DNA from 4 places in the Iodobacter ciconiae genome. Region 3 is predicted to be linked to each of the others. Evidence: predicted binding sites of a transcription regulator. Region 3 holds the regulator's gene; each other region holds the start of a gene.
The links. Region 3 encodes FNR, which switches genes on or off when oxygen is low (the NO sensors DNR and NnrR bind a similar motif). Its sites were predicted from a motif close to TTGATNNNNATCAA; they were not measured.
Positions count from the first base shown of each region.

Region 1: a site for FNR is predicted at 1,101-1,114, ahead of EJO50_RS13520 (biotin/lipoyl-containing protein). Genes of this name have one in related genera too.
Region 2: a site for FNR is predicted at 1,622-1,635, ahead of EJO50_RS13215 (hemerythrin domain-containing protein). Genes of this name have one in related genera too.
Region 4: a site for FNR is predicted at 1,798-1,811, ahead of EJO50_RS11595 (FeoA family protein). Genes of this name have one in related genera too.

Region 1 covers NZ_CP034433.1:3,073,252-3,076,885, reverse strand. Annotated here, with positions in the region: gene EJO50_RS13525 (acetate/propionate family kinase) at 1-810, opposite strand, end outside; gene EJO50_RS13520 (biotin/lipoyl-containing protein) at 1,148-1,627, shown strand; gene EJO50_RS13515 (hypothetical protein) at 1,630-1,911, opposite strand; gene EJO50_RS13510 (hypothetical protein) at 1,901-2,125, opposite strand; partial or broken gene aroG (3-deoxy-7-phosphoheptulonate synthase AroG) at 2,172-3,241, opposite strand; gene EJO50_RS13500 (Fur family transcriptional regulator) at 3,306-3,634, opposite strand, start outside.
Region 2 covers NZ_CP034433.1:3,014,580-3,018,213, forward strand. Annotated here, with positions in the region: gene EJO50_RS13210 (NnrS family protein) at 1-1,021, opposite strand, end outside; gene EJO50_RS13215 (hemerythrin domain-containing protein) at 1,018-1,557, opposite strand; gene parE (DNA topoisomerase IV subunit B) at 1,874-3,634, opposite strand, start outside.
Region 3 covers NZ_CP034433.1:1,605,589-1,609,222, forward strand. Annotated here, with positions in the region: gene hemN (oxygen-independent coproporphyrinogen III oxidase) at 1-972, opposite strand, end outside; gene fnr (fumarate/nitrate reduction transcriptional regulator Fnr) at 1,105-1,854, shown strand; gene EJO50_RS07035 (hypothetical protein) at 1,862-2,557, shown strand; gene EJO50_RS07040 (DNA translocase FtsK) at 2,775-3,634, shown strand, end outside.
Region 4 covers NZ_CP034433.1:2,654,231-2,657,864, reverse strand. Annotated here, with positions in the region: gene EJO50_RS11605 (phospholipid:lipid A palmitoyltransferase) at 1-437, shown strand, start outside; gene purD (phosphoribosylamine--glycine ligase) at 452-1,729, shown strand; gene EJO50_RS11595 (FeoA family protein) at 1,857-2,132, shown strand; gene feoB (ferrous iron transport protein B) at 2,149-3,634, shown strand, end outside.

The DNA of each region.
Region 1 (3,634 bases), 1.5 Mb from region 3:
ATAGATCAGCTCTTCAATTTGTGAGGCATCCATTTTCAGATGGCTCATAAAGTGCAGAATTAAAGCAGGATCGATCGTGCCGCAACGGGTGCCCATAGGCAGGCCTTCCAGCGCGGTAAAGCCCATTGTTGTTGCCTGGCAATGACCATTTAGCAATGCCGCCATCGACGAGCCATTACCCAGATGGGCCACAACGGTGCGGCCTGCTGCTGCCTTGGCATCAATCGCAGGCAGAACACTGGCAATAAATTCGTAAGAAAGGCCGTGAAAACCATAACGGCGAATACCATGCTTTTCAGTAAACTCATATGGCAAAGCGTATTGCTGCTCGATTTCAGGCTGAGTGCGGTGGAAAGCGGTATCAAAACAAGCCACTTGCGGCACGGTTGGTAAAAGCTGAGCCAGTACGCGCATTGGCATAATATTGTGCGGAGCATGCAATGGAGCCAGAGCAATGGTTTCGTCCAGGCCCTTTAATACTTCTTCAGTAATGCGCACCGGCTGGCAAAAGCTCAGGCCACCGTGCACTACACGATGACCAATCGCAGCAATCGTACGGCCTTCAATACGGCTGTTGAGCCAGGCCAGCATATGACGCAATGCAGAGTCGTGGTTCTTAGGCATATCTGCCGGCATAGATTCAGAAACCAGCTTATTGTCATCCGCATCTTTTGCTACAAACTTCGGATCAACATAAATACCGTCTGCCAGGCCTTTAAAGAGCAGAACAGGATCAGCCGCGCCGGTTTCAAACAGGGAAAACTTGATGCTGGACGATCCGGCATTAATAACTAAAACCAACTCACTCATAAACTGCTCCTTAATATTACGCTGGCGGTGATAAGAATCAATCTCATCAAAAATAGATTATTACTCATAATTGCACTTTAAAGTCATCATAAACAGGTGCAAATCATATGAGCCAGACTTAAATTGCCACAGGATAGACTTTGCTTACACACAACTCGTTGTGGCTGCGATAATATCCATGGACACGGGCCTGTGCTTATTAATCGGGCCCAATGTTAGAAACTGCAATGCTGCACTGCAATGGAATAATTACTAATGCATATTCTAAGCAGTAGTTAATTGCAACAGTATTGGTCAAAATCAAGCAAAATCATTGAAAAATAGGTGCATATTCACCATGAGTACATTCACCACGCACCTGATTTGCGTTCCCGAGCTGGAAGAAACCGCCAGTGTCAGTGCCGTGCACATCCTGCCCGGCCACCATGTGCAGAGTGATACATTACTTTTGACCTTAGTTTGTGGTAACAGTGAAATTGAAATCTGCGCTCCGGAAGCAGGATTGGTCTCCCATATAATGGTCGAAACCAAGGAAACCGTGCAATGCGGCGATCTTTTATTACAAATGGAAATTGAAGAAGAACCCACTCAGATATTTGGTGCAGAAGCCACTTTTACCAGTGCCTGCCAGTTGGACTGGCCTCATCAGCCGCTAGCAGGCACACTCAGCGTCAGTCTTAGTGCTGCCAAGCTCGCTGCCAGGCTGGGGGCAGACCTCAGCCGCATTGCAAGCCAGGGCGAATGTATTGAAGAAGCGGATATAGAAGCCCATGTCCGCTCCATCATGCTGCAATGGCAGCAAACTCATCCCCACTAAAATTACGCCTTCTCTAATTGATCCATGATTGCAACAGGATCTTGGCTCGCCGCTAAAACAGCACGCACTTTATTAAAAGCGGCGCTTGCCTCCACGGGATGCTTACCATAAGACACCACACTGGCATGCCTCCAGCCCGCAGATAACAAAGCGTTGCGCTTAAAAGTTGTACCTTCAACACCTCCTCCACCCAGTTGCATCAAAGCTTGTTCAATCAGCACATGAGGCAAGGGAGTTCGAGAAATAATATTAAAATGATCGGGAATAACTTCATCAAATTGCATGGCCTGACTCCAATATCAATAAATGACGCATTGTCAGTAAATGACCTGTATCTTTCGCACCCAGTAAAAAACTGCTGAAGTAAAGCTGCATCAGAAAAATGATCCGGTGCATCAGGGCATTTTCAATACTAGTAAAGAGCGGAGCCAAATCCAGTAATTCCTCACCGCAGGTGAAGTAGAGTTGCTGTAAAGCTTGCTCTGATTCAGAAAGCACAAACACCCCGATAAACGGGGTGTTTGCTTATTCACACAATAAAAACTTAAATATGCACCTTGGCAATGGCCCGGCGATCTGCAACGGCCTTAGCCAAATCTGCCAGCATCGTTTCAGTTTGATCCCAGCCAATACAGCCATCGGTAATTGATTGACCGTAGGCCAGCGGCTGGCCTTCTACATGATCCTGACGGCCACCCACAATATGACTCTCAACCATGACACCAAATATGCCGTTATTGCCACGGGCGAGCTGGGCGCAAACATCTGCCGAAACATCAATCTGGCGACGATAATCCTTGCTGCTATTGGCATGGCTAAAATCAACCATTACTTTTTGCGGCAGACCAGTGGCAGCCAAATCTGCCAGTGCAGAGCGTACATGATTAGTGTCGTAATTTGGCTCTTTACCACCACGTAAAATGATATGGCAATCAGGATTACCGCCAGTCGCCACAATCGCAGAATGCCCCATCTTAGTAACGGACAAGAAATGGTGTGACTGGCTGGATGCACGAATCGCATCAAGTGCAATTTTTAAATTACCGTCAGTCCCATTTTTAAAGCCAACCGGGCAAGATAATCCTGAAGCCAGCTCCCGGTGCACCTGGGATTCCGTGGTACGCGCACCAATGGCACCCCAGCTCATCAGATCCGCCATATATTGCGGCGTAATCATATCGAGGAACTCGCCGGCAGTCGGCATACCATCATTATTCAAATCAACCAGTAATTTGCGTGCAATACGCAGGCCATCGTTGATATTAAAGCTGCCATTCAGATAAGGATCATTAATCAAGCCTTTCCAGCCAACCGTTGTACGTGGTTTTTCAAAATAAACCCGCATCACGATCTCTAGATCATTCCTATGCAACTCGCGCAGCACTTTAAGCTTAGCGCCGTATTCATGCGCGGCCCCGGCATCATGAATTGAACACGGACCGATCACCACCAGAAGGCGATCATCACTGCCTTGCAAGATACGCTGAATTGCCTGCCGGGTTTCAAAAACAGTGGCAGAAGCAATCTCGCTGACAGGGAATTTCTCCATCACCGCAACAGGGGGAGTAGCTCTTTAATTTCTCGGATACGGACATCATCTGTTTGATATTGCATATTCTTCCCTAGAGCGGCGGCCTCGCGTGGCGACAAGCAGATCATAAAAGGAAGAGATTATCGCCTAACGACAGTCGGCGCAAATGCCTTTGACCGTGATTTCAACCATACGGGCCATGAAGTGTGCCGGCAAGCTGACAGGTAAATCGCTACTGACGTTTTCCAAACAGAAAAAACGCCCGCAATTTTCACACTGAAAGTGTGCATGATGATGTGGAGCAGGTGCAACAGCAAAGCGCCAAACCCGGTCATCACCGGAGAGTTTGTGCGCCAGATGCTGCTCGGTGAGCCAGTCTAAAACACGGTACACCGTTACGCGATCGATGGCTGGATGCAGCGTCGTCAGCACATCCAGGTGCGATAACGGACGCTGAGCCTCCAGGAGCACCGCTA
Region 2 (3,634 bases), 1.4 Mb from region 3:
GCAGGCAATAAAGCATCCAAGTCAGATTGCTAAGGATAAGTGGCAGACCTGCGTGGCCCAGACTTACCCTTGTGGCAAAGCCTAATAACATTGTGCCAAAAAAGCCGATGCCAATTGCATGTATCGGTGCAAATCCTAATATTACCGAGCCTGCTAACATGGCCGCACCTTGTGCGGTGTAAAGCAGCATGGCAATCGCAGCCCAGGCAAATGCCAGATGCAGCATGGCTAAGAGGCGATTTTGTAATGAGGCAAATAAGCGCCAGCGGTAGCTGGTATAGAAGAGCAGCCCGGTAAATACGGCATCAACTGGCAAGCTGCTGAAATGTGCCAGTTTTAGGGCTCCATGACCCCAGGATAAGGCAATCATGGCGTTTAACAGCCATAGTGGCCGCCATGCGCTGTAGTTCGGGATAACATTGGCAGAGAAAAATGGCAGCATTCTGTGGCTAACAGTTAAATACACTGGCAGTAAAAATCCCCATAGGCCAATCTCTAGCATATCAAGCCAGCCAGCGGTCACATCAAATATCGCCCAGTACAGTGCCATGGCCTGCCCCAGCCAGCCCATAGTAAAGGCAAGTGCGATACGAATGGCGTGGCCGCGATCTGTGGCCTTGCTGGCCAGTATACGGTTTAGCCAGACGAGACAGGCGGCCCCCCAGCTGACCCAGTGCAGCGTAATGGCAATACGAAGCAGTGGCTGCCAAAATAATGCGCCAATCAATAGAGCGCTGCCTGTAGCATAAGTGATAAAAACCGGTGCATAGAGCTTGGCAGCCGGGCTGGCTACTCCCAGCCATTTAGGCCCTGCTGTGTAGATAAAACCCAGCATAAACAGTGGAAAAAATCCGTATAACATTAAATAACCGTGTAAAAACATAGGCGCAATGCTGCTGGGTATTGTGCTGCCACCGGCTCTGAGCAACATTTCGCTGGCCCACCAGGTAAGGCTTGCAATCAGCAATAAGGTGCCACAAAAAAAACCAACGCGATGAGGAGCGCTAAGAAATGTTTTCATAGGGTTTTATCCTGAGCGGTATTTTGAATACGCCGATTAGTCATGTTCTGTCCCATTGCTGACAGTGTGGATGCATCGAGTAGCAATTCGGCGCTAGGGTAAATAAGGGTTTCTTCCAGATCGGCATGAGCGGGGTAACGCTTGGAAAATTCACTTGCCAAAGCCAGTGGTAGTTTTCCGCCCTGCCCTGCAGCCAGCGGGATTAAATAGCTGCGTACATCCTGCCAGAGCAGACCAAGCGTTTTGTGCTCGGCGCTAGTTGATGCAATGATGGCTTTTAGTTCGGCATTACCGTACTGGCTGAGAAGTGGGAATAAATCCAGATCTTCATCGTTGTGGTGCAGCGGAGCTGCTACGTCGAAGTAGCGCAAAATGCCGGCAGCAGCATCCTGAGCCTTGGTATCTGCACCTTCTTTTATCAGATACTGGGCCAGTTTTAGTGTTAGTGCTGCGTATTGCCGAACCCTGTCGTGACAGGCTACCAGCATAGCAATGGGTGTTTCAAAAGTGACCGTTTCGGAAGAAAACAGCGACATTATTTCTCTCCTGATAATTCCCGACTAATTTAGTCGGATTTTACGCAGAAAGACAGTTGCATATTTGACTTAGGGCAATATTTACCTGCTTCAAGGGGATTTTTAAGCCCCGTATTGGGTGCAATTTAAGTTGTTTTTCCGGGGAGGAACCTATTTAAAATCAAGAAAACAGCTTAATTTTAAAATAACTTTTGCATATGAAATGCTGTGTTCTCTGGGGGGCTGCTTGGTTCAAGGTTTGCATCGAGTAAGATTCGTTGATCATAAAAAATGGGCTGAAGTAAATCAGCCCATGGTTTGTTAATGTGATTGCTAATTAAATATCCGCTTCAGCTTCATTACCCCGCGCTTCCAGCCACGCTTTGCGGCTGCTGGCCTCTGTTTTACCCATCAGCATGTGCATCAGCTCACGGGTGTTGAGTGCCACATCATCGTTAATGCCAACCCGCAGCATACGGCGGGTATCCGGGTTCATGGTGGTGTCGAATAATTGCTCGGCATTCATTTCCCCCAGACCCTTGAAGCGGCTGATATTCCAGGCATTTTCTCGGATTTTTTCTACACGCAGCTTATCTAAAATGGCGGTTAGCTCGCCTTCATCCAATGCATAGAATTTACGTGGCGGCTTGGCTTTGCCGCTGCCTGCTACATCCACACGATAGAGCGGTGGTTGTGCTACAAATACATGTCCCTGGGCAATCAGCTGGGGGAAATGGCGGTAAAACAGCGTGAGCAGCAGTACCTGAATATGGCTGCCGTCTACGTCCGCATCCGACATAATGATGATTTTGCCGTAACGCAGGCCAGATAAATCGGCTTTGACATCATCCAGCGTATGCGGATCAACACCAATGGCTACGGCCATATCGTGTACTTCATTATTGGCAAAAATCTGATCGCGATCAATTTCCCAAGTGTTCAGCACCTTCCCACGCAGGGGCAGAATGGCCTGAAAATCCTTATCCCTGCCTTGTTTGGCCGAGCCACCCGCCGAATCGCCCTCTACTAAAAACAGCTCACAGCGCTCGCTTTCATCCGATGCGCAATCGGTGAGCTTGCCGGGTAAGACTGCCACACCGGATGATTTTTTCTTTTCTACTTTTTGCGAATTCTTTTGTCGAGCTTGTGCTGCGCGGATGCACAGCTCGGCCAGTTTTTTAGCCAGATCAACATGTTGATTCAGCCAGATTTCAAATGGCGAGCGCACTACAGTAGAAACCAGCTTTAAGCCATCACGGCTGGTGAGCTTGTCTTTGGTCTGGCCTTGAAATTGCGGGTCCAGAATCTTGGCCGAAAGCACAAAAGAGCAGCGGCCAAACAAGTCTTCCGGCAGCACTTTTACGCCTTTAGGCAGCAGACTGTGAAATTCAATAAAAGTTTTAACAGCCTGGAAAACCCCGTCGCGCAGGCCGGATTCGTGCGTGCCGCCTGATGGAGTAGTAATCAGATTGACGTAGGATTCGCGGTTAACAGGGCCGTCTTCTGTCCAGGTCAGTGCCCAGGCGCAACCTTCACCTAGCGAGAAAGTATCGTCTACCTGCTCGATATATTTCTCGCCTTCAAAGATCGGGATAAGCTGGTTGTAGCCAGCTACTTTCTCGGATAAATAGCCCGTTAAGCCATCCGGGTAGCACCAGCTTTTATTGATCAGCTCGCCATTAGGCTGCTCGATGGCCAGGTTTACTACTAAGCCGGGTAAGAGCACGGCCTTGGATTTGAGCTGATGCTCTAGATCGGCCAGCGGAATATTGGGTGAATCAAAGTACTTTGGATCAGGCTCTACATAAACGCTGGTGCCGCTGTCTTTTTTGGCACATGTGCCCAGCACCACCAGTGGCTCGATGACTTCCCCTGAGCCAAATACCAGGCGATGCTGCTGGCCTTCACGTTTGACTTCTACTTCTAAACGCGTGGATAAAGCGTTGGTAACCGAAACGCCCACACCATGCAAACCGCCTGAAAATGCATAAGCACCGCCGTCTTTTTTATCGAATTTACCGCCAGCATGCAGCTGGGTAAATACAACTTGCACTGTTGGCACGCCTTCCTCAGGGTGCAGCCCTACCGGAATACCTCG
Region 3 (3,634 bases):
AGAATAACCCTGGAAATTACGATGCAATTGCCCGCGTCTCTGAGCAATAGCCAAAGCATCATCAGGTAGGGAGAAATGATCCATGCCAATATATACATAACCTGCAGCCAGTAGCTGATTCACACTGCTTTGCAGAATATCGAGTTTACCCTCAGTTGAGGGTAATTGCCCAGCATCAATCCGTCTTTGCGGCATAAACCGTTCGGGCAAATGAGCATAACTATACAAGGCCAGCCGATCAGGCCGTAAGGTGAGCACCTTCTCTATAGTTTGATACATGCTGGCCTGGCTTTGATGTGGCAAACCATAGATAAGATCAATGCTTACCGATTTAAAACCATTTGCTCTGGCAGCATCAATCACAATACGCGTTTCTTCTTCACTTTGCACACGGTTAACCGCCTGCTGAACTTCTAAATTAAAATCCTGGATCCCTACGCTCATACGGTTAAAACCAATACTTCCTAGATGCGCTACTGTCGCTGCACTCACCTTGCGAGGGTCAATTTCAATCGAAAACTCACCGTCAGCCTTTAAATCGAAATGGGTGCGAATCCCCTCCATTAACCTGCTCAATTGCAAGTCATTCAAAAACGTAGGTGTCCCGCCGCCAAAATGCAACTGGGAAACCGTGCCACGCTTAGTTAATAATGCCGACTGTAACTTTACCTCTTTAAGGAGATAATCGAGGTATTGATCTGCTTTACTTTGATCCTTGGTGATCACTTTATTACAGGCGCAGTAATAGCAGATAGTATTGCAAAATGGCAGGTGAAAATACAGGGAAAGGGGCTTGATCCGAGTGCCCGGCTGTTGTTGCAGTACACTTTGCTCGTAAGTATGTGCATCCATTACAGCAAATCGATCCGCAGTGGGGTAGGATGTGTACCTTGGGCCTTTCCCATTGTGCTGGCTAATTAAATTTCGATCAAAATCAAGTGGCTGTAATACAGCAACATTATCCTGGAGCATCCTAGTTTCATCCTTTTTATTGTATCGGTGCAGCTTGCCCAGATTCATTTTTCATAACCTTGATCGATATCAAAGTCTACACAAGAAATTGTGCTTACTACGTGATATCGAGAACATGAATTGAAACGCCTCATGACAACGACATCTCACATCCCATTACGTGATCTTAGCCTTAAGCATCTTCGCCAAAGCTGTATCAATTGCAGCTTGCGTGAGTTATGCCTGCCGATCGGTCTTTCAGCGGAAGAAATGCGCGAGCTTGATGCCTTAATTACTCAAGCCAAACCCATCAAGCGGGGTGAGGCTCTCTACCGCGCTGGTGAGCCTTTTCGCTCCCTTTACGCGATCCGCCTGGGCTTTTTCAAAGCCAGTGTCATTTCAGAAGATGGCCGCGAACAGGTAACAGGTTTTCATATGGCAGGTGAGCTAATGGGCATGGATGCTATCAGCTCTGATCTGCACACTTGCGATGCCATTGCTCTGGAAGACAGCGAAGTTTGCGAGTTGCCCTTCTCTGATATGGAAGAATTAAGTCGCCGCATCCCGGTCTTGCAACATCATTTTTATAAACTCATGAGCCGTGAGATTGTCCGTGATCATGGCGTAATGTTGTTACTCGGCAACATGAAGGCAGAAGAGCGCATCGCCGCCTTCTTACTGAACCTGTCACAGCGTTTTGCAATTCGTGGCTATTCTGCCAGCAGTTTTCATTTACGGATGACACGGGAAGAAATCGGCAGTTATCTGGGATTAAAACTAGAAACCGTAAGCCGCTCACTTTCCAAGTTTCAAGAGAATGGCCTGATTAAAGTACAGAACCGCCTGATTGAAATTATTGACTCCGATGCGCTAAAGCAACTCATCAATAACAGCCAACAATAAGCCTCCCATGACCCTTTTAAATGGCCCAGTTCTGTTTTTAGCCCCTGCGGCCATTTTAGAGTCATTGCAATCCCGGCTTACTCCTTTACAACTACCACAACTCATGCTGCTCCCGCTCGATATGCAGGCAAAGATTCCTGCACTCGCCATAAAAGGTCTGCTTATTTCTGCCGGACATCAAAACTTAGAAGATTATTTACACTGTGCACGCTGGGCCGAAACACAAGGCTGGCATCATATTGATCTGTCCCTCACTGGAGAACCTCAGTATGCCACCCAGCTAGGCTGGATGATTGCAGCCAGTGGCACACAGGCCGCACTGAAAGTCGCCGCACCACTTATCGACGCTCTGGCACCAGCAGGACGCAATAGCTGGCTTCATGCCGGAGGTGCGGGTGCAGCAAGCTTTCTGGCGCTATTGCAACACGCTATGATGCAACCACTTATTGAGAGCTGGAAAATCATCTCCCCCGATGGCAAGCCCTCTTCTAAAGTAGATTTAAATGCATTCGCTAAATTACAGGCCACGCAATCACAGGAAATTGCCGCGCTTTGCAAAGCATATTCAGTATTAGCAAACAACAGAAGCCATCAAGCCTTCCATCATCAGCTTACCCTGTTTGATCTGGCTGAGAACCAGGAACCTGCTGCTGCGCTGGCCCAGCTATTAATACAACTTTTAAATTGCAAAAATCAACCATAAACAAATCAATATCTGTCCCATATAAACGCCAATCAAATAAGCTAAATCACAGGCATTCGCATACAAAATGCCCGCCCTATATAGAACGGGTGTGCTTTTAACTCGTACCACCACGACAAGTTACACCAAGCTCTGGCCTTTTTGCTGATTGGCGTTCTTCCCAAGGAAGCGGATAATGCCGAGTCTGCTTATTTTTGCTGTCTTGGATTTGTAAAACATGTCAATTCGATTCATATCCCGAATCAATCACTTATTGCAAACAGCCCGTTTAGCCTGGCTTTGCCCTGCGTTTATTTTGATCGCACTGTTAGGCTTTAACCGTCATATTGCCCTCGCCGCCTGGTTGTGCGCATTTTTTGCTTTAGAGCGAGCCTGGAAACAGCAAAAGCAGTCTGCAACTGAATACCTTGGTTTCACTGTTGCGCTCAGCACGTTAGCAGCAGGGCAAAGCTTATTAAGCTATTCAGCCATTTTATCAGCGCTCTTATTTGCCATTGGTTTGGGCTTGGGTGTTCCGCTTTGGCGCCAGGCCCCCTGGAGTGTCATTCTGGAAAAAACGGGCTTGGCGATAGAAACCGGTGCGAAAGCTATTATTGATAGTATCAAGGCCCAGTTTGATCCCGTGCATCTGGATGAAACTGAAGAGCCCGCAGAAGAGGATTGGGATGAATCTATTGGCTCTCCGGCGGTGTCTACTTTACCAGCAGTAAAAACACCAGAACACGATAGAGCCACGCCCACCGCCCCTGCCATGCCCATTGTGGCAAGACGCCCGGTAGTCAATCTGCTTAAATCTGCCTCTCTTAAATCTATTGAAACAACAACGCAAAACTCACAAGCTATTTGCCGGGAGGAGCTCTTCTCTCACCTTAAAAGCCAGCCTGCCACCACCGCTGCCCCCCCTTTGCCACTCATTGATTTACCGCAAATTAAACAGCACTTGCAAAGTGATCACAGGGTAAAACGCCATATCGAGCAGCCACCTCCTGCGGCGCCAGCGGCTTTACCCCTCATTGCCAGTGAAGAAATTCATCAGCGTTTACTGCATATTCATGGTAAAGCCCCCGAAGCTGCACC
Region 4 (3,634 bases), 1.0 Mb from region 3:
AAGGCAAGAATGATTTGCTGGTTTCGGGGTATTCCTGGCATCAGCGCTCTACTTATGAAGCCGAGAAGCTGGAGTCATTTAATGAGTTTGCTTACGGTGGCGGCCTGGGGAAGCGGATTGAATTTGAAAATGGGGATCAGGAATTTATCTACGGCATGATTCTGGCCGATTCGCACGAGGATCCACAGCTGCAGGTGGGCTATATGCGTCTCTGGTTTTGGCCGGTTGTTGGGAAGCTATCGGTAGGCGCGGGGATGTCGCTCTCTCTGATATCGCGCCAGGATGTGATTGCCGGAATTCCCTTTCCGGCACCTCTTCCTTTTTTAGCGGTACGTTATGGTAAGGCCTCGGTGATGGGCACTTTTATTCCTCGTTTAAATGGCCAGCTTAATAATGGCAATGTGGCTTATTTCTTTGGCCGCTACGAATTTGATTAACAGGAAACAGATTCATGAATATTTTAGTGATTGGTTCGGGTGGTCGTGAGCATGCGTTGGCCTGGAAAATTGCCCAATCCGAACGTGTAGGTAAAGTTTTTGTAGCGCCAGGTAATGCAGGTACGGCACTGGAAAAAGATTTAACTAATGTAGACATCAGCGCCATTGATGAGCTGATCAAATTTGCTAAAACAGAAAATATCGGCATCACCATCGTGGGGCCAGAGGCTCCATTATCGCAAGGTGTGGTTGACGCCTTTCGCGACGCGGGTTTGAAAATCTTTGGCCCAACCCGTGCTGCAGCGCAGCTGGAATGGTCCAAAGACTTTGCCAAAGCCTTTATGCTGCGCCATGGTATTCCCACTGCCGCTTACCAGACGTTTACCAATGCGGATGAAGCGCATGCTTACATCAAGGCACAGGGCGCTCCGATTGTCATCAAGGCGGATGGGCTGGCTGCTGGCAAGGGGGTTGTTGTTGCTGTAACTTTGGATGAAGCGCACGCAGCGGTTGACTCTATGCTGTCAGATAATAAATTTGGTGATGCGGGCGCTCGTGTAGTGATTGAAGAGTGTCTTATCGGGGAGGAAGCCAGCTTTATTGTGATGGTTGACGGTAAAAATGTACTGGCAATGGCTTCCAGCCAGGATCATAAACGTCTTCTGGATGGTGATGAAGGCCCGAATACTGGGGGAATGGGGGCATATAGCCCGGCGCCTGTGATCACCCCTGATGTGCACGCCAAAGTCATGCGTGAAGTCATCTTACCCACCGTTCAGGGTATGGCTAAAGATGGCATCGTCTTTACCGGCTTTTTGTATGCTGGTTTGATGATTGATACTTTGGGTAATCCTAAGGTGATCGAATATAATTGCCGTTTTGGTGATCCTGAAACCCAGCCGATTATGCTGCGTTTAAAGAGCGATTTTGTCACTTTGCTCGAGCACGGTGTAAATGGCACTCTGGATCAGGTTGAGGCCGAATGGGATAGACGCGTGGCAATGGGTGTGGTGATGGCTGCGGCCAATTATCCGGAAACTCCTCGCAAAAGTGATTTAATCTCAGGTCTGCCGACGGTGGCTTTGGAAGATGGTCATGTGTTTCACGCAGGCACCGTGCTTAATGAACAAGGTGAAGCCATTACTGCTGGTGGCCGTGTGCTTTGTGTTACCGCTTTTGGCGACAGTTTTAAAATGGCGCAAAAACGCGCTTATCAAATTCTGGCGGGTGTATCATTTACCGGTGCTCAGTATCGTAGTGATATCGGCTGGCGGGCGATTGGCCGTAAATAAAGGTTAAATTGACTGCAAAAAAGCCATGCATTGATTGTATGGCTTTTTTATCGCACAAAAATTGTGTGCTGATACAAGTCAATAAATCTGGGTGCTTGCATTGACGCTTGTTGATGTAAGGTAGATTATGAAGTTAACAAAAACCGTTCTCATTGCTAAAACTATGACACTCGCCGATCTTCCGCTTAACATCCCTGCCAGAATCCTCTCTGCCCGGCTTGATGCTGATTTATGCCAACGCCTTGCTGCACTGGGCTTGCATGTGCAGCGTGATGTACAGGTGATCCGTCGGGGGGTAATGGGCGGGCCTTTACAGCTGCGGGTTGGCAGTACCGAATTTATGTTGCGCCGCAATGATGCCAGGCAGATTGTGGTTGATATTCTGCCACAAGCACATAGTTGATGATTGAGGTGGTGGCATGAAACGCGTTGCCCTCGTAGGGATGCCCAATACTGGCAAATCAACCTTATTTAATCGCATTACGGGAGGTACGGCCCGCACCGCCAATTGGCCGGGGCTAACGGTGGAATTGGCTTCCAGCCGTATTTTACTGGGTGGCTCCATGGTGCAGATGGTTGATCTGCCGGGGATTTATGATTTAAGTGGTGGAGCTGAAGACGAGCGGATTACTCAGGAATTTCTGAATAAAACAGAGCTCGATGCCGTGTTGCTGGTGCTGAATGCCACGCAGCTGGACAGACAGCTGGTTTTGGCTTTGCAGCTAAAGGCATTGGGGGCGCCGCTGATTATTGCGCTTAATATGAGTGATGAAGCCAAGCAGGCGGGCGTGCAAATTAATCTGGAAGGCCTGGCTGCGGAGCTGGCCTGCCCGGTGCTTAAAATTAGTGCCAAGCATGGGCAGGGCGTGCCTGATTTAAAAGAGGCGCTTAATCGCCTGATTAGTCAAAAAGATCCTAAGCAAATTTCCCTAGCCCATGCACCGGCATCCGGCACCTTGCATCAGAATGAGGCACGGCTGTATAGCCGCTTTATTCAGCGCCCCTCCATTTTGCCGCCCGGCCCCACCGCCATGCTGGATCGCTGGATCTTACATCCGGTGCTGGGTTTGCCGCTGTTTGTATTGATGATGTTTTGTCTGTTTCAGCTTACTTATGCCATCGGCGTGCCATTGCAAGATCTGGCTAACGAAGGGCTGGATTGGTTCAAGGCTGAGATCTTGACGCCGGGTATTGCCCCCTGGCCGCCATTTTGGTCCGGTTTTCTGATTAATGGGGTGTTTGACGGCTTAGGTACGGTCCTGACATTTATTCCGATTATTTTTCTGTTTTTCTGTCTGATGGCCATCATCGAAGACTCGGGTTATTTCTCCCGCGCGGCTTTTATGATGGATGGGCTGATGGCTCGTCTGGGCATGGATGGCCGTGGCTTTGTAATGTTGATGATGGGCTTTGGTTGCAATGTGCCTGCCTTAATGGGCACAAGGGTGATTCGGGATAGAAAAGCGCGTTTGCTGACCATGCTGGCGATTCCTTTTTCGCTTTGCTCGGCGCGTTTGCAGATTTTCCTCTTTTTAACCGCTGCACTGTTTACTCCCCTGCAAGCGCCGTGGGTGCTGTTATCACTTTATTTTGCGAGTATTTTTATTTCTATGGGCACGGCGCTGTTGCTGCGCGGCCGTTTTAAATCGACCGAGCCATTCACGCTGGAGCTGCCGCCCTATCGTTTTCCTGTACTGAGGCAAATCTTTTTGCGTGGCTGGGGCGAGGCGGCCGGTTTTGTACGCCTGGCGTCCACCATGATTGTGATTGGCGTTGTTCTGGTTTGGCTATTAAGTAATTATCCGAGTCCGCAACATAGTTATTCCATCATGATTGCCGAATTTTTTCAGCCGGTGTTGTCCCCCATTGGGATTCAGGCCGAGTTGTCGATTGCCCTGATGTTTG